DNA from 3 places in the Selenomonas sp. oral taxon 478 genome. Region 1 is predicted to be linked to each of the others. Evidence: riboswitches for the same ligand, from Rfam matches in the RefSeq annotation. Region 1 holds a riboswitch; each other region holds the start of a gene.
What was found. Region 1 has a riboswitch for cobalamin ahead of ADJ74_RS07550 (ABC transporter substrate-binding protein). Riboswitches for the same ligand answer to the same signal wherever they lie in the genome.
Positions count from the first base shown of each region.

Region 2: another riboswitch for cobalamin. It lies ahead of ADJ74_RS02805 (methylmalonyl-CoA mutase family protein); the one in region 1 lies ahead of ADJ74_RS07550 (ABC transporter substrate-binding protein).
Region 3: another riboswitch for cobalamin. It lies ahead of ADJ74_RS03695 (TonB-dependent receptor); the one in region 1 lies ahead of ADJ74_RS07550 (ABC transporter substrate-binding protein).

Region 1 is NZ_CP012071.1:1,616,430-1,624,092, forward strand. Features, by position in the region: gene folK (2-amino-4-hydroxy-6-hydroxymethyldihydropteridine diphosphokinase) at 1-197, shown strand, start outside; gene ADJ74_RS07540 (uracil-DNA glycosylase) at 199-894, shown strand; gene msrB (peptide-methionine (R)-S-oxide reductase MsrB) at 924-2,042, shown strand; cobalamin riboswitch at 2,145-2,385, shown strand; gene ADJ74_RS07550 (ABC transporter substrate-binding protein) at 2,586-3,548, shown strand; gene ADJ74_RS07555 (radical SAM/SPASM domain-containing protein) at 3,538-4,587, shown strand; gene ADJ74_RS07560 (ABC transporter substrate-binding protein) at 4,612-5,616, shown strand; gene ADJ74_RS07565 (ATP-binding protein) at 5,777-6,805, shown strand; gene ADJ74_RS07570 (VWA domain-containing protein) at 6,828-7,663, shown strand, end outside.
Region 2 is NZ_CP012071.1:571,751-579,413, forward strand. Features, by position in the region: gene ADJ74_RS02790 (peptide-methionine (S)-S-oxide reductase) at 1-68, opposite strand, end outside; gene meaB (methylmalonyl Co-A mutase-associated GTPase MeaB) at 81-1,259, opposite strand; gene scpA (methylmalonyl-CoA mutase) at 1,425-3,623, opposite strand; gene ADJ74_RS02805 (methylmalonyl-CoA mutase family protein) at 3,623-5,806, opposite strand; cobalamin riboswitch at 6,242-6,471, opposite strand; gene ADJ74_RS02810 (G5 and 3D domain-containing protein) at 6,570-7,379, opposite strand.
Region 3 is NZ_CP012071.1:773,560-781,222, reverse strand. Features, by position in the region: gene ADJ74_RS03725 (serine hydroxymethyltransferase) at 1-378, opposite strand, end outside; gene ADJ74_RS03720 (hypothetical protein) at 573-1,076, opposite strand; gene ADJ74_RS03715 (AAA family ATPase) at 1,101-2,675, opposite strand; gene ADJ74_RS03710 (hypothetical protein) at 2,672-3,181, opposite strand; gene ADJ74_RS03705 (hypothetical protein) at 3,133-3,327, opposite strand; gene ADJ74_RS03700 (hypothetical protein) at 3,338-5,053, opposite strand; cobalamin riboswitch at 5,272-5,444, shown strand; gene ADJ74_RS11225 (hypothetical protein) at 5,402-5,545, shown strand; gene ADJ74_RS03695 (TonB-dependent receptor) at 5,542-7,663, shown strand, end outside.

The DNA.
Region 1 (7,663 bases):
AGGAGGCGCGTCCGATCTTTGTGATCGGCGGCGCAGCATGCTACCGCCTGCTTCTGCCGTATGTATGGCGGGCGCATGTGACACGCCTTTCGGGCAGCTACGATGCAGATGTCTTTTTTCCTTCGCTGGATGGATTTTCCATGACGAGCAGCAGCACAGGGCAAGACTGTATATTTGAAGTTTACGAGAGAGTTTAGCATGGCAAAGGCAATTTTCCAAAACGATTGGCAGGAACTCCTTGCGGATGAGATGGCGCAGCCCTACTATCGTGAGCTGCGCGCATTCCTCATTGAGGAGTACCGTACACGGCGTGTGTACCCCGATATGTATTCGATCTTTAATGCACTGCACTACACAAGCTTTGCTGATACGAAGGTCGTCATTCTTGGTCAGGATCCCTACCATGGAGACGGACAGGCTCATGGGCTGTCATTTTCCGTGCAGGTCGGCGTTGACCCGCCGCCGTCGTTGCTGAATATCTACAAGGAGATGCAGGACGATATCGGGATCGTCCCGCCCGATCACGGCTGTCTCATCCCGTGGGCGCGGCAGGGCGTGCTCCTCCTCAACACCGTTCTTACCGTACGCGCTCATGCGGCGGCATCGCACGCGGGACACGGGTGGGAGCGGTTCACTGATACCATCATTCGCCTCCTCGGAGCACGTGAGAAACCGCTCGCCTTCATCCTCTGGGGCAGTCCTGCACGGAAGAAACGCAGCCTCATCACGAATCCGCGCCATCTCATCGTCGAGTCGCCGCATCCAAGCCCCCTCTCAGCGCACCGCGGCTTCTTCGGCAGTCATCCATTCTCGCGTGTCAACGACTTCCTCACGCGTGTGGGGGAGACGCCCATCGACTGGCAGCTCCCTCCGGCAAGTGAGATCAAGCCGTAATCTTTGATTCTTGCTGAAAGGAGATTATCATGAATGCATTACTATTGCGCGGTATCTGTGCCCTTGGCCTGCTCAGCTGCATCGGCGGCTGCGGTGCACCCGCATCGTCGTCGAGTGAGATGCCGCATGAGATCGTGCAGGAGAACCAAGCTGCCGCAGGACAGAAGGAGATCTATCTCGCCGGCGGCTGCTTCTGGGGGACGGAACTCTACCTCAGTCTGGTGCCGGGCGTTGTCTCTGCAGAGTGCGGCTATGCAAACGGTATGAGTGCCCATCCTTCCTATGCGGAGGTATGCAGCGGGAGCGGGCATGCGGAGGCGGTTCATGTTATCTATGACCCGCACATCATTTCGCTCGATCAGCTTCTGACCGCATTTTACGACTCCATCGACCCGACGGCAGTCGATCGGCAGGGCAACGACGTCGGGCGGCAGTATCGTTCGGGCATTTACTATGTGAAGGCAGACGGCGGCAAGGATGCATCGATCATCCGTGCGTCGTTGGACGCACTGCAGAATCGTCTCGGTCAGAAGACGGCTGTCGAGATGGGACCGATCGTGAACTTTTATCGTGCAGAAGACGATCATCAGGAGTATCTCGAGAAGCATCCCAACGGTTACTGCCATATCTCCCCTGCGCTCATCGCTGCGATGCGTGAGAAACGTGCGGAAGCCGAACCGATGGGGGAGAAGAAAAACGTGCGTCATGATGAAAAGCCGACAAAGGCTGAACTCAGAGAACGTCTCACGGATCTGCAGTACGCCGTTACCCAGGAGAAGGCGACAGAGCCGCCCTTCCGCAACGAATACGATCACGAGTTTCGTGCGGGTATCTACTGTGACATCACGACGGGCGAGCCGCTTTTTGTCTCCACGGATAAATATGACTCGGGCTGCGGCTGGCCGGCGTTCTCACGTCCGATCGATGCGGCGCTGATTGCAGAGCAGGAAGATCGCTCGCACGGCATGGTGCGTACCGAGGTTACGGCGGCGAACAGCGGCGCGCATCTCGGGCACGTCTTTGACGATGGCCCCGCCGCAACGGGTGGGCTGCGCTACTGCATCAACAGTGCGTCCCTGCGGTTCATCCCGAAGGAGGACATGGAGGAGGAGGGCTATGGGGACTATCTCTATTTGCTGGAAAAATAGACTCGGAAAAATCCCAGCGTATTGAGATGATTCGTAAAATATCCCTTTGTCGTATTGACAAGCGATTCTTCCAATGTTACTATAAATGCGTTTTATGAAAACTTTATATGAAGTGGATCAGGTATCGGCGCGAACTGCCAGGTTGTTTGACAGTTTGCAGAGATATAATAGAGAATCCGGTAAGGAAACGTATTTTCCCATCAAGCCGGAGCGGTCACGCCACTGTATCAGTGAGCAACCCTGCATGGAGCCATTGTCTCCGTCACTGAGAGATTTCTCTCGGGAAGGCGCAGGTGCGCGAGGAACTGGAGCCAGGAGAACTGCCTGATTGACAATCGCCGTTTGACCTGCGAGTGATAGGGATGGGGATTTCTGCGCGTCTTCTGATGCCGTTGTGATCCTTTTTTTGTGTACCCCTTCTGCGCGTGCAGGAGGGGTCTTTTGATGCGCATCTTCTCGCTTTGCGCACAGGTTCATCGGTGCAGGATGAAGAAAGGTGACGAAGAGTGACACGAGAAAAGAAGCTGCAATACACCGATCCCCATGCGTTCTAAGGAACTGCTCTATGCACTCCTTGTCGCGGGATGCCTGCTCCTTCTTGCAGGCTGTGGGAACGGGGCACGGGTGGAGTCGGATGGGGATGCGTTCTATCGCGGTACGGATGATACCGGGGCGGAGGTCGTTGTTGAGGAGAAGCCGCATCGGATCGTGTCACTGGGACGAGGGATGGATGAGATCCTCCTTGGGATCGCACCGCCGGAGCAGATTGCGGGGCTTACCTCCACGGTGGATGATCCGGGAATATCCTGCATGACGGAAGAGGCACGCGCCGTATCCGTCAAACTCAAGGACAGAAGCCCTGAGCGCGTTGCGGCACTGGATCCCGACCTTGTCCTTGCGATTGACGGCCTACCAAAGGAGCTAGTGGATAGCCTGCGTGATTTGGGGATTCCCGTCTTTGTCTCACGTACGCCGAACAACCTCGAGGACATCTTTACGCGCATTGAGACGGTTGGACGCCTGATTGGACAGGAGGAAAATGCCGCCGCGCTCATCGCTCAAAAGCGTGCTCTTCTCGCTGATGTGGAGCGGCGCGTTGGAGATATCCCAGAGGAGGAGCGGCCCATCGTTGTTGCATTTGCATTCAGTGGTGTGTTTGGACGCAAGGATGGGCTCTTTGACGATATGTGCCGCCGTGCCTCCCTGCGCAATGGCGTGGCGATGGCGGGGCTGACGGCGACGACTGCAGTCTCGATGGAGCAGGTCGTCGCACTTAATCCCGATGTATTCCTTCTGCCGACGTGGAGTACGGAGGGGAAAACGACGGAGGAATTTCGCGAAAAACTCTGCAGCGACCCCTTGTTTATCCATGTGAAGGCCGTGCAGGAAAACCACCTCTATGCAGTTCCCGATCGGTATCGTTACAATACTTCACAGAATGCGGCAGATGCTGTCTACGCACTGGCGCGCGCGGTCTATCCGGAGCGCTTTGCCGATGAAAAGTGAGGAGATCGGGGCAGTGCCGCTGCGCATGCTCATCATGAGCCTTACCGGAAACTGTAATCTCGCGTGTCGCTACTGCTATGCCGCAGCACAGGACAGGCACACGATGACATGGGAGACGGCGCGGCGTGCCATCGACCTCGCGGCGGCGGGAAAAATGCCCTTTATCCTGCAGTTCTCGGGCGGAGAACCTCTCCTTGCACTGCCGCTGTTGCGTCAGATGGCAGACTACGTGCGCCGCAATCGTATCCCGGCACGCATGGATTTGCAGACCAACGGGACATTGTTGACCGAGGAGACGGTGACGTTTCTGCGCAATGCGCACATTGGGATCGGCGTCAGTCTTGACGGCAGACCTGCTGTGCACGACGCGCTTCGCTGTTATCCTGACGGCAGAGGAACGGCAGCGGATGTTGTCGCGGGCATTCGCCAGCTTGCACAGTGCGGCATAGAGATCGGCCTGACCACGGTCGTCACAGCGGATAATGTTGCAGAGCTTTTCGGTGTTGTCGAGATGGCGTACTATCTCGGCAATGTGCGCCGTGTGGGCTTTGATCTCCTGCGGCCGCAGGGGCGGGGCTCTGCCGTCCGTAGCGCACGGGCGGAGGACATGGCGCAGGCGATGGAAACGGTTTTTGCACTGAACCGCAAACTCGGGCGAATGACCGGGCGCACGATGGCGATCACCCAGATGGAGCAGGCGACGTGTCTTGCCCGGCGCACAGGCGGCGGGTTTTCCCACTGCCACGCGATGAACGGGGCGGGGGTGCACGTTGACGCGCTCGGGAATATCTACGCCTGTTCCTCCTTCGTCGGCGATGCGCACTTTCTGCTCGGCAATGTGGAACGCGGCATTGACGTGCAGCGCCAGAAAGAGGTGGCACAGGAGATGCAGAATGCCATGGCGTTCTGCAGGACGTGTGCGGATTTTTCCGCCTGCGGCGGCGCGTGCTATGCGCGCAGAACTGGGCAGGGATCTCCCGCCGTCTCCGCTGCCGAATGTGCACTGAAGCGTGCGGCGATGAGGGCGGCAGGATCCTGAGCAGTGGATTGGAAGGGGAATTCTATGGGAGTCGCAAAGCGTATACCGGCGATCGTTTCAGTCGTGCTCCTCCTCTGTGCTGTGCAGCTGCTTACCGCCTGCGGCAGAGCAGAGACGGGGCAGACGGCAGCGACGGAGGGGTACTCGGTTACGGATATTACGGGGCGCACCGTGCACTTCGACACGTCGCCACAGCGTATCGTTACGCTGTCTTCGACGCTCGATCAGATCGTTCTTTCCGTTGCTCCGCCGGAGCGCATGGTCGCCGTCAACATGAGCATGAAGGATCCGATCAACTCGAATATGGTTGAGGTTGCGGAGCAGGTTGAGAAAACGATACAGCGCCCCAGCGTGGAGTACATCGTCTCCCTCCATCCGGACATTGTCTTGATAGCGGACTGGCAGTATCTCGAACTCGCCGATCCTCTGCGTGATTCGGGGCTCAACGTCGTGGTCGGACGCGGACCGCACAATCTGGCGGAGGTACGGGATCTCGTCCGTCTCACAACGGATGCAATCGGAGAGCATCGACGCGGCGATATTTTACTGCGCAAAATGGATGAAAAACTGGCCGAGATTGCGGAGAAGGTGCAGGCCATTCCGGAAAGCGAGCGCAAGAGCGTCGTCTTTCTCTCCCTCATGAGCACGTATGGGGGCATTGGATCCAGCTTTGATGATGCCTGTCACCATGCGGGCGTTATCAATGGCGTTTCGGCCTATGGACTGCGCAACGGGCAAGAGGTGACGAAAGAAGTCATCCTCGCCATCAATCCCGATATTCTGTTCCTGCCGGATTATCCGTGGAAGGGACAGGCGTGGCTGGATGACTATATCCGCAGCTACACGGAGGACCCGGCACTGCAGCCACTCAAGGCACTGCGCGAGGGGCATCTCGTTACGCCGCGCTCATGCTTCCTCTACAACTGCTCACAGGATTTTGTCTACGGCGTGCAGGAGATCGCCTATCGGGTCTATGGGGATGCTTTTTATCTGCCGAATGATGCGCACATCACGGCTGTTGATGAGTAATAAATGCTGTTGTGTCTGGAATTCGAAGCGTTTCAAAAAGACAGTGTCAACGTGATGGCAACGCTTACCTCGGGCCTTTTTGTCTAGCGCCAGAGGACCTGCGCCTACAGCCGATGTGAATGGTACTGCGGATGAATATCTCCTATGAAAGGAAATACGAATGAAGAAGAGGGCAACCTACCCGTTTACTGCCATCGTTGGGCAGGAAGAGATGAAGACGGCACTTCTCCTCAGTATTGTCATGCCGTCTCTCGGCGGTGTGCTCATCAAGGGGGAGAAGGGAACGGCAAAATCCACTGCCGTACGCGCTGCCGCTGCACTCCTGCCGGATCTGCACGCCGTGCGTGGTTGTGCCTGTCACTGCGATCCCGCGCGCCCCGAGCTCTACTGCGATGCCTGTCAAGAGAGGAGCGCGGAGGGAAAGCTGCCGCAGGAAGAAGTTCCAATGTGCGTGGTGGAGCTGCCCGTCAGTGCGACGGAGGATCGCGTGGTCGGGACGCTCGACATGGAGGCGGCGATCCAGCATGGACGCAAGGCGTTCGAGCCCGGTATTCTGGCGGCGGCGAACCGCAATATCCTCTATGTGGATGAGATCAACCTGCTTGAGGATCATATCGTCGATATCCTGCTCGACTCGGCTGCAATGGGCGTCAACACCGTGGAGCGCGAGGGGATTTCCTATGCGCATCCGGCACGGTTTGTCCTCATCGGTACGATGAATCCGGAGGAGGGGGATATCCGTCCGCAGCTTCTCGATCGCTTTGCGCTCTCGGTGACTGTTGCGGGGGAGCAGGATGCCGAAAGCCGCGTGGAGGTGATCCGCCGTCGGATTGCCTACGAGCGGGATGCAGATGCCTTTGCCGCGATATACGCAGCAGAGCAGGAGCAGCTGCGTACGCAGATTGTCACGGCACGTCAGCGCGTTGCCGCTGTGGCAGTGTCCGACGACATTCTCGGGCAGACGGCGCAGGTCTCGTTGACGCTTGGCGTTGATGGGCATCGTGCCGATATTACCCTCATCAAGGCAGGGATTGCGCACGCGGCACTTGCCGGACGAACGGCTGTCACGGCAGAGGATTTGCTGCGCGTCAGCCGACTGGTCCTCGCACACCGTATGCGTCGCCGTCCCTTCGAGGAAGAGGCGGTCGACTGGAGCGCGGTGGATGCGATCTTAGGAGAATCTGCGTAAACCGCATTTCGGAGGCAAGAGCTTGAATATCCCGCATTATCCACTGACGGCTGTGGTCGGGCAGGAGCACGCGAAGCGCGCACTTGCGGCTGTACTGGTGAACCCGCGTGCCGGCGCCCTCCTGATCTCCGGTACGAGCGGAACGGCAAAATCCGTTCTTGTTCGTGCGGCAGCCCCCTTTACGGTGACGGGACGCATGGCGGAACTGCCGCTCGGTGCGTCGGAGGATATGATTTTCGGCACAATCGACATGGAGGCTGCCCTGCAGCAGGGAGAACGACGCCTGCGGCACGGGCTTCTTCATCGTGCACGCAATACCTTCCTCTATATGGACGAGGTGAATCTCCTGCGCGAGGACATTCTGTCCACGGTTCTGAAATGTGCGGAGGATCGATTCTTTCGCCTTGAGCGAGACGGGCTTTCATTTACCGAAGAAGTTTCCTATACCCCTGTCGGTACGATGGATCCCGCAGAGGGGACGCTCCGCCCCACGTTGCTGGATGCCTTCGGGCTTTTTGTGTCGATGGAGGATGTGACTGACCCTGCACAGCGCAGGGAGATCGCCGCACGGGTGCTCGCCTTTGAGCGCGACTCGGCGGCGTTTCGTGCGTCCTATGCCGCGCAGGAGGAGGAATTTGCAGCCTCGATTTGCCGTGCACGTGAGCTCCTGCCGCGCGTGGCGGTGCCGTCTGCCATTCTGCACTTTGCGGCCGCCTGCGTCCTGCGTGCGCACTGTGTCGGAAACCATGCGGAGATCTATCTCATCGAGGCGTCGCGTGCGCTTGCGGCGCTCGCGGGCAGAGCATTCGTTATGCCCGTGGATGTGGAGGAGGCAGCGGAGTTCGTACTCGTGCATCG
Region 2 (7,663 bases), 1.0 Mb from region 1:
CGCCGTCCGCGAAACACCTCCTCGAGCTCATACATATCCGCACCCGAAAGACAGATGCGTTTCGTCATGGGTACACCTCCTCAATTCGTAAAGAGGTCGACCTGCCGTCCCGCCGCACGGTGCACATCGAATACACTGAGCAGCTCCGCAACTGCCTGGGTCGGTGAGATGCCGCCCGAGAGGACTGCATCCTTTACCTCGGGCATACGCCCGCGCACAACGGCATCGTCGAAGAACAGGTTGTGCAGATGCTCGTCGATCATGCTGTTCATCCAGTCGAGCAGCTGCCCGTCGCGCCGCTTCTTCCACACGCCGCTCTTCGTGGTCTTCTCACGGAAGATGCGGATGATCTCCCAGAGCTCGGCAAGTCCTGTCTTCTCGATCGCGGAGGCAAGATAGGCGTGCGTCTCCCAGCCCGGCGTCGCGGGGCGGATAAACTCGATCATGCGCTCGTACTGCCCGCGCGCGACCTTTGCTTTCACCAAATTGTCGCCGTCCGCCTTGTTGATGACGATCGCGTCCGCAAGCTCCATGATGCCCTTCTTGATGCCCTGCAGTTCATCGCCCGCGCCCGTCAGCACAACGAGCAGGAAGAAATCCACCATCGAGCGCACGGTCGTCTCGGACTGCCCGACACCGACCGTCTCGATGATGATGACATCATAGCCTGCCGCCTCACAGAGCAGCATGGTTTCACGGCTCTTGCGCGCGACGCCGCCGAGTGTGCCGCCTGCAGGAGAGGGGCGGATGAACGCCTCGGGACGGCGCGAGAGGGTTCCCATACGTGTCTTGTCGCCGAGGATCGAGCCCTTCGTGACAGAACTTGTGGGATCAACGGTGAGCACAGCGACACGGTGTCCCGCATCGCAGAGCATATTGCCGAACGCCTCGATCATCGTGGACTTGCCTGCCCCCGGCACGCCCGTGATGCCGATGCGCAGAGCATTGCCCGTCTTCGGCAGCAGGCGCTGAAGCACGCGCTGGGCACGCTTGAAGTGCTTGCTGCTGTTGCTCTCGATGAGGGTGATCGCACGAGAGAGCGTCATGCGGTCGCCGCGGGCCACGCCCTCAACATAGTCATCTTCACTGAGGACAAGTTTGCGGTGGGACATCCCTGTCCCGTTCAGCAATTTCGGATTGATGTTGCCGACGGTCAGATCCTTGATCCCCTCGATGCCGCCCATGACGCTCGTCGTAAACTTCGCATCGGCGTCCTCGGGTACCCAATCGGGCCGTTCCGTTGTATATTTTTCGCTCATAAAGCCTCCTTCTATGGTATTGGAGGCGCCCCTATCGGCTCGCTTCGCTCGCCACTTCCCCCGTAGCGACGGGGGAAGCTAATATCCCGTAATTCAAAGCCTCCCCCGCACGGGGCGGGGGAGGGGGACCGCGCAAGCGGTGGAAGGGGCGTTTTATTTATTTCCTCAGCCCGCAGCCTCTTCCTTCGCGCGTGCGATGAGAAGTGTCAGGAGTTTGATGCCCGCCTCGGGGATGTTCGTGCCCGGTGCGAAGATCGCGACTGCGCCGTGCTCGTAGAGGTTGTCATAGTCCTGCACGGGGATGACGCCGCCGATGCAGACCATGATGTCGTCACGGCCGAGCTTCTTCAGTTCATCGACGAGCTGCGGCAGGAGCGTGTTGTGTCCCGCTGCGAGGGAGCTGAACCCGACCATGTGCACGTCGTTGTCGACCGCGTCCTGCGCCGTCTCGGCGGGCGTCTGGAACAGCGGCCCCACATCGACGTCCCAGCCCATGTCGGCGAAGGAGGATGCGATGACTTTCTGCCCGCGGTCGTGTCCGTCCTGTCCCATCTTCGCGACGAAGATACGCGGACGGCGACCCGTGAGTTCCTCGAACTCGTCCGCCATCTCACGGGCGCGGTCAAGCTCGGTCTTGTCCGTAAACTCGGAGGAGTAAACGCCAGAGATCGTATGAATGACCGCCTGGAAGCGTCCGGAGACCTTCTCCACCGCATCGGAGATCTCGCCGAGCGAGGCGCGGGCGCGGGCTGCATCGACGGCCGCCTCGAGGAGGTTGCCGTTGTCGCGGCTCTCTGCCGCCTTCGTAATGCCCTCAAGGCAGCGGCGCACGTCGTCTGCGTTGCGCTCTGCGCGCAGTTTTTCGAGACGTTCCACCTGTGCCTGGCGCACCGCTGTATTGTCGATCGCGAGGATCTGCAGGGGGTCTTCCTTTTCGAGACGGTATTTGTTCACACCGACAATGCTCTCCAGTCCAGAGTCGATCTGCGCCTGACGGCGTGCCGCCGCCTCCTCGATGCGCATCTTCGGCAGTCCCGTCGAGATCGCCTTTGCCATGCCGCCGAGGGACTCGACCTCCTGGATGTGTGCCCAAGCACGGCGAATGATCTCGTTTGTGAGTGACTCGACGTAGTAGGAGCCGCCCCACGGGTCGATGATCTTGCAGACGCTCGTCTCGTCCTGAATGTAAAGCTGCGTGTTGCGTGCGATGCGTGCCGAGAAGTCCGTCGGCAGGGCGATCGCCTCATCGAGCGCGTTCGTATGGAGCGACTGTGTATGCCCGAGTGCCGCCCCCATCGCCTCCATCGCCGTGCGCGCGATATTGTTGAACGGATCCTGCGCTGTGAGCGACCATCCCGAGGTCTGGCTGTGCGTGCGGAGCGCCATCGATTTGTCGTTCTTCGCGCCGAAGGACTTGACAATCTTCGCCCAGAGAACGCGCGCCGCACGCATCTTGGCAACCTCCATAAAGTAGTTCTTGCCGATCGCCCAGAAGAATGAGAGACGCTTTGCGAAGTCGTCGACGGCGAGCCCCGCCTTGATGCCTGTGCGGATGTACTCGAGACCGTCCGCGAGCGTGTAGCCGAGCTCGATGTCCGCCGGCGCACCGGCCTCCTGCATGTGGTAGCCGGAGATGGAGATGCTGTTGAACTTCGGCATATACTTCGTCGTGTACTCGAAGATATCGCCGATGATGCGCATGGACATCTCGGGCGGGTAGATGTAGGTATTGCGCACCATAAACTCTTTCAGGATGTCGTTCTGGATCGTGCCCGCCATAATCTTCTTATCGACGCCCTGTTCTTCGCCCGAAACGATGAAGAACGCGAGGATCGGCAGCACTGCGCCGTTCATTGTCATGGAAACGGACATCTGGTCGAGCGGAATGCCCGAGAACAGGATGTTCATGTCCAGCATGGAGCAGACCGAGACGCCTGCCTTGCCCACGTCGCCGACCACGCGCGGATTGTCCGCATCATAGCCGCGGTGCGTCGGGAGGTCAAATGCGATCGAGAGTCCCTTCTGCCCGGCGGCGAGGTTGCGCCGATAGAAGGCGTTCGACTCCTCGGCCGTCGAGAACCCCGCGTACTGGCGCACCGTCCACGGGCGGAACACGTACATCGTGGAGTAGGGCCCGCGCAGGCAGGGCGGAATCCCGCTCGCAAAGTCGAGGTGGTTCATGTGCGCATAGACATCGTGATCGTAGAACGGTTTCACGGGGATGCGCTCCATCGTCTTGTGTGTGAGTGCCTCAAACGTCCGTCCCGTACCGCCTTCGAAAAGGGCGCGCCATTCCTTGGAGTCTGCGGACGGGCTTTCGCCGAGGCTCATGCCCGTGAAATCCGGGTTCGTAAAGCCTGCCATTACGCAATCATCCCTTTCTGTTTCTGGAGACCCTCGAGGATCTCATAGCAGTTCGCGCGGACGGAGATATATTCGTCAATGCCCGCTTCCTTGTACGTCTCAAGCAGATCCTTCGGCGCGGCGCCCGCGAGAAAAACACGTGCCTGCGGCAGCACCTTGTGGAGCTTTGGCGCGAGGGCAGGGACGATCTCGGGATAGGTCGCATCCGTGGAGCAGATGACGACGGCATCCGCACCGCTTGCACGCGCCGCCTCCGCTGCCTCATCAACGGTCTTAAAGCCGTCGTTGCCGAGTACCTCGAATGCACCAACCTGCAGGAAGCCTGTGGTAAAATCCGCACGCGCCTTGTGCTGCGGGATGGGGCCCATGTTCGCGAGGAAGATCTTCACATTGTCGTCCTTCGCCGCCTTATAGTCCTCTGTACGCCGGCGCAGCGCCTCAAAGCGTTCGCTCCAGCGGTGCGGTGCAATCGCCGCGACCGTCTCCGCACCTTTCCCTGCTGTGAGCGCCGCCATCAGCTCGGCAATCGTCGCTCCCGCAAGCGCCGCCTCAACAGCATTCTGAACGGAACCATCTGCCTTGAACGCCGCAAGGGCCTCGTCGCGGTGCTTTGTGTCGATGTCGGAGAGATATGCTTCGATATCTTTCGTGCGCTGTGCCTTGAGCGCTGCCGTATCCTCGGCGCGTGTCTCGAGCAGCGTCTCTGTCATGTTCGGATACATATTGTTGCCGACAATGCGGTCGCGGCGCAGATCGGCATTCTTAAAGCGGTCGGCGAGCACCTTCGCGATGCCCTCCTGAACCGTTCCTGCACGCAGTGCCGCAGCGATGCCGCCCTCTTTCTCGATACCTTGGAACGCCCCCCAGATTTTTTCCTTCATCTGGCGCGTCAGCGTCTCAACCGCCCACGAACCGCCCGCGGGGTCGATCGGCTGCAGGAGACCGAATTCCTCCTGGAGCATGATCTGGACGTTGCGCGCAATGCGGCGCGAAAACTCATCGCCCTTGCGGATGGGTTCATCAAACGGCGCACTCTCGAAGGAGTCGATGCCGCCGACAACGCCCGAGAAGATCTCCGTCGTGTTGCGGAGCATATTGACGTAGGGATCGTAGATGGTCTTGAAGAAGAGTGCCGGGCGTGCATGGATGTGCATCTTCTGTGCCTCCGCACTGCCGCCGAACGCCTTTACAATCTGTGCCCAGAGCGGACGTACGGCGCGCAGTTTCGCGATCTGCAGGAAGAAGTTCGCACCCATGGAGAAACAAAATGCAATCTGCGACGCTGCCTCGTCAATCGTAAGCCCACGTTCGCACAGTGCACGCAGATATGCCGTCGCCGTCGCAAGACACGTCGCAACCTCCTGCACATCGTTTGCGCCGCCGCTGCTGTAGACATCGCTGCGCACAAACACCGTCCGCAGACGCGGCGCGTTCTTCACCGCCCAGCGTGCCGCCGCCGCGAGACTGTCATAGTGCGCCTCAAGGGAGGCGGAGAGCTTCCCGTCCGTCACAAGTGCGCCGATGGGGTCGGATCCGATGATGCCGTGCAGTTTCCCCACAGCCTCGCCCGCCGCGCGGCGTGCCGCCGCCACGAGCGCGAGAAGGGGCACGGCATTTGCACCCGCATAGACATAGAGTGGGAATTTCGCGAGGTCAAGTCCCGTGAGGAGCACGTGCATGTCCTCGACCGTCGTCACACTCGTCCCTGTGTCGCCGACCTTCTCCGCCTGACGCGCATCCACACCGGCGCGCGACGCCGTATCGAGCACAATGTGGTAGATCGTTGCGCCCTTGTCGTTCTCATGGCGCAGGAGCTCGTTGTTCTCCGCCGGGAGCGTCTCGTCACACGCCTGCGCGATGCCCCACGGCTTGCCGATGTAGCCCGCCGCATCCACGCCGCGCAGATAGTCCCCCATGCCGGGCATAACTCCCTTCGGCAGGATGTCCTCCGTATGCTTTCGCGTATACATGGGGTCAAAGGTGATCCCCTCATAGGTCTTCGTGAACATCTTCTTTTCGAACGGCGCGCCCTTCAGGAGTGCCTCACAGGCGGCTTTCCACTCCTCATCCGTGGGCGGCGTGAATTCATCGAGCGGAACATCGGGGAAATCCTCGACATCCGCCGATTTCTTCAGAAGCTTCTGAAGTTCCTCGTCGCTCGACCGCTCTTTTTCTTCCGGCATAGTACGTCCTCCTTTAATTTATTCCGGGAAGGCTCTGTCAGTTCAATGGATAAACTGACATTATGATAAAGCAACCAATGCAAGTTTTGCACACGATTGCTAACCCTAAAAAAAATCGCCCTGAGCTTCCACCCTCAGAGCGTTCCCCCATCACGAGGGAAAAACGAGAACTGAAAAGATGAGCAATGTTTCCCCAAGGAGCAATGCTCCTTCATCCCGGGGAAATCTCTGCGCATGTTCCCATACGTGCGCACAGATCTCCGCAGGATCGCGCAGGGAATCGAGCCTTGCATAGAAAAAGCCCATCCCGCAGCAGCAGAATGGGTCTTTTTCGGTATCGTCACTCAGTTCTCGTGTCGTTTGGTCGCGGCTGCGCCAAACTTTATATCAAGCGAACGAATCCGCAAAATCTCCATCCCCATCACTCGCAGGTCAATCGGTGATTGTTAATCAAGCAGGTCTCCTGGCTCCAGTTCATCGCTCCTTCGCATCTTCCCGGGGGGCTTCCCCAGTGACTGCCGGCTCGCGCTGGCGTGCGAATTTGCTCACTGTTACAGTGGCGTGACCGCTCCGGCTTATGAGATCATACTCTCCCTACCGGATTCCCTATGAAGCATTAAGGCTTTGCACAGCAAAACCTCTGCACTTGATCCAATTTCTATATGTAATTTTTATGGTACGATAGAATAGTACCACTGAAAGCACTTCTTGTCAATAAAAAAGAATCACTGTGTGAATAATTCCACAGTGATTCTCTCTTTTGTTACTCGAGGACGTAGACCTCAACCGAGCGCCGGCCGAACTGGATTGCCTCGTCATAGCTCTCCATGCAGAGGTCAATCGTGTTGCCGACGATCGCCCCGCCCGTATCCGCAGCGATTGCCTCGCCGTAGCCCGGGATATAGAGCCGCGAGCCGAGCGGAATGACGTTCGGATCGACGGCGACAACACCGCGGCGCGCCGCCATGCCGGTCGCCGTAATGCCGCTGCCGCCCCCGTCACTCGGGAGATAGGCGGATGCGTGCATTGTATAGGCTGCACGATAGCGGGGAATCCCCCGACTTACGCGTTCGGCCTCGCGCTCACGCGCGCGCCGCTGCTCCGCCGCCTGCTCATTCTCTGTGAGCTGTATTGCAAGGTTTGCGGTGACTGGTGTATCAACACCGGGGTTCACATCAACCTCGTTCATATTGTAGCCATACTCTGCCACAACGTCGCCGACGGTATGTCCGCTCGTCATAACCTGCTGCGTATCGCCCCAGAAGGAGATGGTGACGGGCACGGCGCGCCGTACGGAGATGTCCGTACGCGGCGGATCCTTGCTCTCCTGCACCTCGTAGGTGTCCTTCTCGCCGAGCGTAACGCCAAGTTTTGCAAAAATATCGTTAGGCTGCGTCTGCACCGTCATGTCGTTGATCGTCTCTCCATCGACATGCACACTCACGCGGTGCATATTCTTCGGCAAGCCGTTCATCGTGAAGCCGCTGGACATCAGCATCATGCCCGCCAGCGCCGCACAGAGCACCGTGTTCTGCTTCTTTCTCACAAATGTTCCTATGCTTTTCCACTGCATAGAATCCCCCCTTTGTTGGAGGTATTTTCCCACTTTGACCTGAATTTTTCATGAAGAATGGGATGTGAGTTAAAATTGAGAGCGATTTTCCGAGTTTGCGCGCCACTTTGCTAAAAAATGCAGTACAGAGCATCGTGCTCCATACCGCAGTTTTTTTATGGAATCGCTGATAAAATGAAGTCCGTCAGATTGGCGTAGATTTTTTCGTCCGAACGAGGTGGAAAACCGGACGCAGAGTGGTGCTCTGTGGAGGATTTTCCGCCGAAGTGCGGGCAAAAAAGATG
Region 3 (7,663 bases), 840 kb from region 1:
TCCCGCGACGTGATCCTTTTTGCGCAGGTTGAGGGAGAGTACCATGTCGCCCTCTGCGAGGAGCGCCTGAAAGACGACGCGTGAGGCGGCGACGATGTTGCCGAGGCGGACGATGGCGTGGTCGCTGTGAAAGAGCTGTTTTGCACGGTCGCGCACGATGGCCTCGAGGTGGAGGCCGCCGGTCGGGGTCTCGTCGCTGCGGTCAAAGAAGCTGTTCGTGAGGATACTGCCCTCAAGATACTTTGCGAACGGCGACATGGCGTTCATGTTCGGCATCAGCGAGAGTGTGTAGCGCTGGCGCTGGCGTTCTTCCTGCAGGAGGTTGTAGATCTCGGGGTCGAAGGCTTCGAGATGATGGACGACTTCTTCGCGTTTCATGGGCAATTCTCCTTAAAAATCGACAAAGAAAGGATACTGTTGACGTTTTCCATGCCCACAGTATACCACAATATTTCCGTTTGGTCACCCACTTTTGACGTTTCTGAATATTGCTATCAAGGAGAGAGGGGGCTGCTATGCGCCCCTTCACTGTGCATAGCGCGCCCGATGGCGGGGCAGCACCCCGCCGCTCCTCAGTGCGGATGGACGACGGAGACGGCGCCATTGCTGCTGATGGCGCGGTACGTGCCGTCGCTGTAGACCTCGACGAACTCGTAGCCGCCGTGTGCGGCGAGCGAACGTGCGCCCTCCATGCCCTCGGGGAGGGGCTCGCCGCGCTTATAGTGCATGATGATGCCCCCGGTGATGTTGATGGTGTGCACCTCGTAGGGTGCGCCGAGAAAGCACTGCGCGACGATGCCGATGGGGATGGATGCGATGTTGACGATGTCGGGAAACTCCGCGCGGATGGCGTCGACGATGGCGTCGCGCTCCGCCGTGCTCATGGTCGCGCCGCCCGCATCGAGCTTGTGGATGGCGTCGATGTACGCCTTGGAGCGCGGCTCTTTGAGACGGCGCGCGAGCTGCACGGCGTTTTCCTGCGCCTCTCTCTGCGTCTCTCGGGGGGCGGCGGTCAGGCTCAGGCGGCTTTCCTGCGTCTGTTCCGTCTGATTTCGGTGGAGTAGTGGTCGCGGCATGTTCGTTCCTTTCTGTCGGGGGAGTTACACCAGTACCTTGCGCGTGCGCATCTCGGCGGATTTTTTGAGCTCGGTCTCGCTGCCGATGGGGCGTCCGCTCGCGGGGACGGCACGCTCGCGTCCCCAGTCGCGGATGGCGGCGATTTTTTCCGGCGCGGTCGCGGAGAGCGGGACGACGTTTTCAAAGGCGCTGCGCAGGTTCTCTGCGCTCAGGCTGAACGCGGGGTTCGCGATGGCGCGGTAGGCGAGGTCGCGGACGGTGGACTCGAGATCCGCGCCCGTAAAGCCGTCGGTCATTGCGACGAGGGTGTCGGCGAATGCGCCCGCGAAGTCGAGCCCCAGATACTTTCGCATGTAGAGGTGCAGGATGTCGCGGCGCTCGTCGGCGGTCGGCAGGTCGATGAAGAAGAGCTCGTCGAACCGCCCGCGCCGCAGGAGCTCCGAGGGGAGCATGGAGACGTCGTTCGCCGTCGCGACGACGAAGACCGGCTTGCGGCACTCCTGCAGCCAGAAGAGGAACTGCCCGACCATGCGCGTGGAAACGCCGCCGTCGTTCGAGCTGCCCGCGCCCGAGAGTCCCTTTTCGATCTCGTCGATCCAGAGGATGCACGGCGCGACGTTCTCCGCCGTCTGAAGTGCGCTCTGCAGCTGCTGCTCGGTCTGCCCGACGTAGCTGCCTTGTACGGTCGCAAAGTCGAGGCGGTAGAGCGGGAGTTTCCAGCTGGCGGAGATCGCCTTGGCCGAGAGGGACTTGCCGCAGCCGGGCACGCCGACGAGCAGGATGCCGCGCGGGGACTTGAGTCCCTTTTCCCGCAGCAGGCTGCGTTTCTCCGCGGTAAAGAGGAGGCGTTTCTCGTCGAGCCAGTTCCGCAGTCCCGTGAGCCCGCCCACGTCGCGGACGCTCTCGTCGACGGTGATCTTCTCCAGTCCCGAGATGTCGGAAAAGAGGCGATCCTTCGCCGTGCGCACCTCGTCCATGTCCTCCCGCCGGATGGATTTTTTCGCGATGAGCGCCGCCATGACGTTCTCTGCCTCGATGGCGGTGACGCCGCAGAGGATGGAGGCCGCCTCGCGGATGTCGGCGTCCGTCCACTCGATCGTGATCTCGCCGCGGTAGTCGTCGATGTAGCCGCGCACGATCTGCTCCATCTCGTCCTCGTCGGGCAGCGGGAGCTCGAGACGCAGCCCGAGGCGCTGGAGGCGGTTCCAGATGGGGGCGGTGGTGAGCACGATGATCTGCCCGCCCGTCTCGTTCGCGAGGGTCACGAGGTCGAGGAGCTGCCGCGCGTCGTTCGTGTCGGTCGAGAGGTCGGGCGTCTCGGTCAGAACGAGGGTCGTGTTCGCGCGGTGCTTCATCTGCTCGCCGATGAAGTCGAGCGCGCCATAGACGGACTTGTCGTCGCTGAGCACCTTGTCCGTGGCGAGGTCGTAGACGCCCTTGGACAGGGTATGGATGCAAAAGGGTAGGGAGAGCTCCTCTGCGACCTCTTTGAGCAGTGTCAGCGCGCGGGCGCGCTCGACGGTGTGGAGCGTGATAAAGGGGATCCGTGCGATGCCGTAGCGCGCGAGCAGCTCCTTGCACGTCTGTCGTGCGGTCATGAGAACGCCTCCGTTTCCAGTACGTTTACCCTGTGGCTGCGCACGAGTGCGCTCATGCGCCCCGTGCGGTCTGTCTTTGCGGAGGCCTCAAGGGACTCCTGCGTGCGGTCGGCCGCCGTCTGTACGGCAGCAATGGTCTCTTTGCGCGTCGCGGCGGGGAGGGCGGGGAGATCGGCCGCCGCATAGAGCGTGCGAAATCTGCGCCGCTGGGCGAGGAGTGCCGCGATGGTATCCTGCTCGGCGGACGCGCGCGCGAGGTCGCGCGAAAATGTGTCGCCGTCCTTCTGGATGCGCGTGTTCAGGGCATCGAGCAGCCGCTGGGTGAACCGCTCGGCGACGCCCGACTGCCACACGAGCGTCCCCGCGCGCATGGCGTGCACTGCCTCCTCGTCCGCCGTCCCCGCAGCGAATGTCGTTAGGAGCGCCGCCCACTGGGCGTAGGTGCGCGGCGGGGCGATCATGCGCGTCTCCTGCGCACGGGCGCGGTCGGCGGCTCGAGGTTCCACGCGGGCAGCCCCGCCGCGAGCACCTCGGACTCGCCGCGGGCGCGCCTCTCCTGCGGGCTTCGTGCGTCCTGCGCGGCGGGGGTTGCTGCGCCGTGCGCTGCCGCATCGCTTGTGGGGATCGCAGCAAACGGATTTTGCTCGTTCATCGTATGCCTCCTATATCTGCATCCTGCGGCCGCCCTCGCGGACGGTGCGGAAGGCGGAAACGTCCAGTGCCATGAGGTAATCCAGCGTCTTTTGGCTCTCGGCGTCGAGCGCGCGGTATGCCTCGCGGTAGTCCACGACCTCGGCGAGGAGGCCGCGCACGATCTCCGCCCCTGTTTTGCCCTGCTCGGCAAAGTGCTCCTGCAGCTCCTCGCGCTGCGCTTCGAGGGCGCGCTTTGCGCTGCGGTAGTTCAGGTAGATGAGCACGCCGATGACCGCGCCGATGACGAGCCCGACCGCACCGCCGAGATAGAACCCGAGGACGATGGGGACGATGCCCGCCCACTTGCAGAGCTCCTGCTTCCCGGTCAGACGCAGCTTTGCCAGCTCGCGGTCGCGCATGGCGTCGTTCCACGCGGCGAACTGCCGCAGGAGCTCCTCCTCGTTCTCGCCGTTTTCCGTCTCCCCCTCGAACTCTCCGATGCGCAGCGCAATGCTGTGCGGCACGGCGGCGCGGTTCTCCGCGATGTGGTCGCGATAGGCGGAGAGCATCCAGTCCTTGGATATGGCGAGCGCCATCTTCTGCGTCGCGACGTTCGCCTGCGCCTCCTTCGGGTTCATGGCGGCGTCGGTCAGGAGCTGCATAAAGTCGCGCCGCTCCTCAAACGCCTCCTGCTTGAGCTGCATTTCCTTCTTTGCGCGCGTCTCGTCGCCGCCCTCATCCGCGACGAGCTGCTCGAACGTCACCGCTTCGCGCAGGGGCTGCTCCGCCGCGTCGAAATCCGTCACGAGGCTCGTGAGGACGCGGTCGAGCTCCTGCACCAGCGTGCGCATGGGCGGGTTCTGCATGACGATTTGCTGGACGTGCGCGTAAAATTTGCCGTGCAGCTCCGCGCCGGCGAGTGTGGACTTCAGATCGGCGACGGTCGGGCTGTGCTCCTCGAGATAGGGATAGTGGAACGCGGCGGGCGTCTCGGGCTTCATGAGGGAGAGCGCCTCCTTCCAGCGGCCCTCCTGCGCCTCGACAAAGCCCGGCTGCTCGGAGAGGCGGGCGAGCCATGCGTCGAGCTGCTGCGCAATCAGCCCCTCCGTGTCCACGCCTAGGAGCCCGCTCGCATACGCATCGACGATGAGGATCGCCTTGCGGTCGAGTGCCGTCTCATCCTGACGCATGAGATAGTGCTGCGCCCAGTGCAGGGCAGGGGCACCGCGTCCCGCACGGCGGCAGACGAGGGCAAAGAAGAGCGCCGTCTTCTCCTCGTCACGGCGCAGTGCCTCGCGGAGCGCGCGCACGGCGATCTCCTCGTGGTCGCTGATCCAGGCGGAGAGGGCGACAAGCGCGGGCGCGAGCCAGTACTCGGGTGCGCGCAGCATCAGCTCCTCGCCCGCCGCACGCACCGTCTCCTGCCGCACGATGGCGAGATCGTTCGCCTGCAGGATGCCCTTCGTCGTGCGTCGGATCTCGGCGTAGTGCCCGTACTTTTGCTCGAGCTCCTGCCGCAGCTTGACGAGACGAGTCTCCGCGAGCTGGGCGCGCGCGGTGAGGCGGTGCGCCTGCACGAAGGCGTGGAAATCCGCCGTCAGCGCATCGAAATCCTGCTGCAGCGCGTCGACATTCTTGCCGACGGTGATGACGTTGGAATTGGTTGTGTCGATGTACTCACCGAGCTCCCGCAGACAGTTCCATATCCCGGAAAGATCCGCCTGCGCAATAATGCGGTCAGCCATGCAGTACCCTCCTGTTCAGCGATGCATCATATAATTTGATTCTCATTATATCATATTGCGAAAAGCGTGAAAAGCCTGTGTATGTGCGAATGAATCCGCAGCAGATCGAACGCTGAACCGTGCACCTGACGAGGCTGGACGGGATCGCGGCGTACGCGAATGAAATCTGTGAAAAGTAATTGACACTGCGATATGCCTACGGTATACTACGATAGCAAATATAAATAAGCAGGTTCGGTGCCCCTCGGGGCGTAACAGGGAAATCGGTGCAATGCCGATGCGGTCCCGCCGCCGTAATGCTGAGGATGCCCTATGATGTCACTGGGAAACCGGGAAGGCAGGGCAACGATGAAGCAGAGCCGGAAGACCTACCGAATCTCGTACGCCGGTGCGCTCATGGCGCGCGCCACTGCATCCTGCGATGGACAGGACGGCAGGCTTTTTTTGCGGGCGTACACGGTCATCTGTGTGATTTTGGGGGAATGGAAATGACACGACGGAATTTGGCACTTGCGGTCGCATTGGCGACACTGAGCGCAGCATGGACGGTGCCGGCAGCGGCGCAGGAGGGCGCGGCGGACGTGCACGCATCACCAGATGAACATACCCTTGGCGAAACCGTTGTGACGGCGACTCGTATCGCAGAGCCACGCATGAAAATCCCTGCTAACGTGACGGTCATCACCGCGAAGGATCTTGAAAAAAGGCATGCGTTTAGTCTGCGCGATGCCCTGACACGTGAGGCGGGCATTTACGTTGCACCAACAGCCGAAGTCAAGGATGGTGTCATGCTACGCGGATTTTCGGGCGCAGATATCCTCGTCATGTATAATGGGCAGATGCTGAACACTGCCTTTGACGGAGGTGTCAATTGGGACTCCATCCCACTGACCAATATTGATCGCATTGAGATCGTTCGTGGCGCCGGATCGTCGCTCTATGGTGGACATGCCGTCGCGGGCATCATCAATATCATCACGAAGAAGCCGACTGCATCAGAGGCGACAAAACCTCAGATCCATGGACAGGTCGATCTTCAGAGAGGCAGCAACAATACATGGCAGCGCGGACTTCAGGTCACAGGTGGTGATAAGAATATTTCCTTCCGCGTCGGCTATGAGAAGCGTACGTCGGACGGGTGGGTCGGTCATGCCGTAACGGCGGAGGAAGACAGTGGAAGTTATACGCCCGATGCGACCGGCTCCTTCAGGAGGCTGTCTGATGGCGACTATATTATAGGCAGCCGTGGGGCAAAGAAGAAGGACAGTGAGAATACCTTCGTCGATCTGAACTATGCGTTTGACAAGAACCGCTCACTTGGCTACACCTATCTGCATGCCTCGTATCAGTACTCCTATCATGATCCCATCACCTATTTCAGGGATGCCGCCGGGCTCCCTGTTTTCTCAGGCACTGTCCTTCTGCCAAACGGAAACTATATCAGTGCTTCGCCCGGTGATTTTCTTGGCTACTATGGCCAGCGGGAGCAGGATATTCACAAACTGCGCTATGAGGATACAAAGAACGGTTTCAAGGCAGGAATTGGCTACAGCAATACTTGGAAGGATGGATACTCCAGTGCTGATGGAGCAACGGATATTGACTGGACGGGTGCCGGCGACCGTGCGGAGTATCCGGCCAAGAACTATAATGCGGATCTGCAGAAAAAGTGGACGCTTGGCAACAATACACTGCTTGCCGGATTCTCGTGGATGAAGGATAAAATGCGCTATCGCAGATTCGATCTCCTCCATTGGAAGGATTGGGGCTCGACCTATGGCGCACCGTATCAGCAGAGCGGCGGTTCTGTGATGTCGTCGGCACTCTTTTTGCAGGATGAGCTGGCACTGGATGCACGCTGGAAACTTCAGCTCGGTATACGCTATGACCGCTTCGACAAGAAGGACGGGTACTCCTACATTAGAGCCGCACGCAGGGACTACGAGGACACATCGTTCCATGCGTGGAGTCCGAAGTTTGCCGTTAGCTATGAGCCGCAAAAGGATACAATGCTCTATGTAAGCTATGGAAAATCCTTTAATCCCCCGTCGATCTATCGGCTCTATCGCCGTGCGGGAAACAGTGCGAGCTCTATCCAGGCGAACCCGGATCTGACCCCGGAGATCTCCCGTACACTTGAGCTGGGAGTCAAGCAGAAGATCGGTAGGAATACCTCCTATGGACTGACGCTGTTCCGCGTGGACACGGAGGACAAGATTGCGATTGCAAAGAGGAATAACGTGCGTGCCTACTATAATCTGAACGAAGCGATGGTCAAGGGGGCGGAGTTTGAACTGAAACACCGTTTTCATCGTGACTGGCGTGCGTATTTTAACTATACCTTTGAGTCCGGTGAGTATACGAGTGGCGGCAAGACCGAGCGTGACTGGGATCTGCCAAAACACATGATGCGGTTTGGTATCGAATATAATCGTAATAAATTTAACGGCGTACTCGATGCCCAGTACATTGCCGCGCGTCAGGGCGCGGACAGCGTTACGGGAGAGTATGGCTCGGAAGACAGTTACTTCGTAACCAATTTGTATCTCAATTACAAGCTCAATGAGAACGTTAAAATGCAGTTCGGCATTGAGAACCTCTTTAACCGCA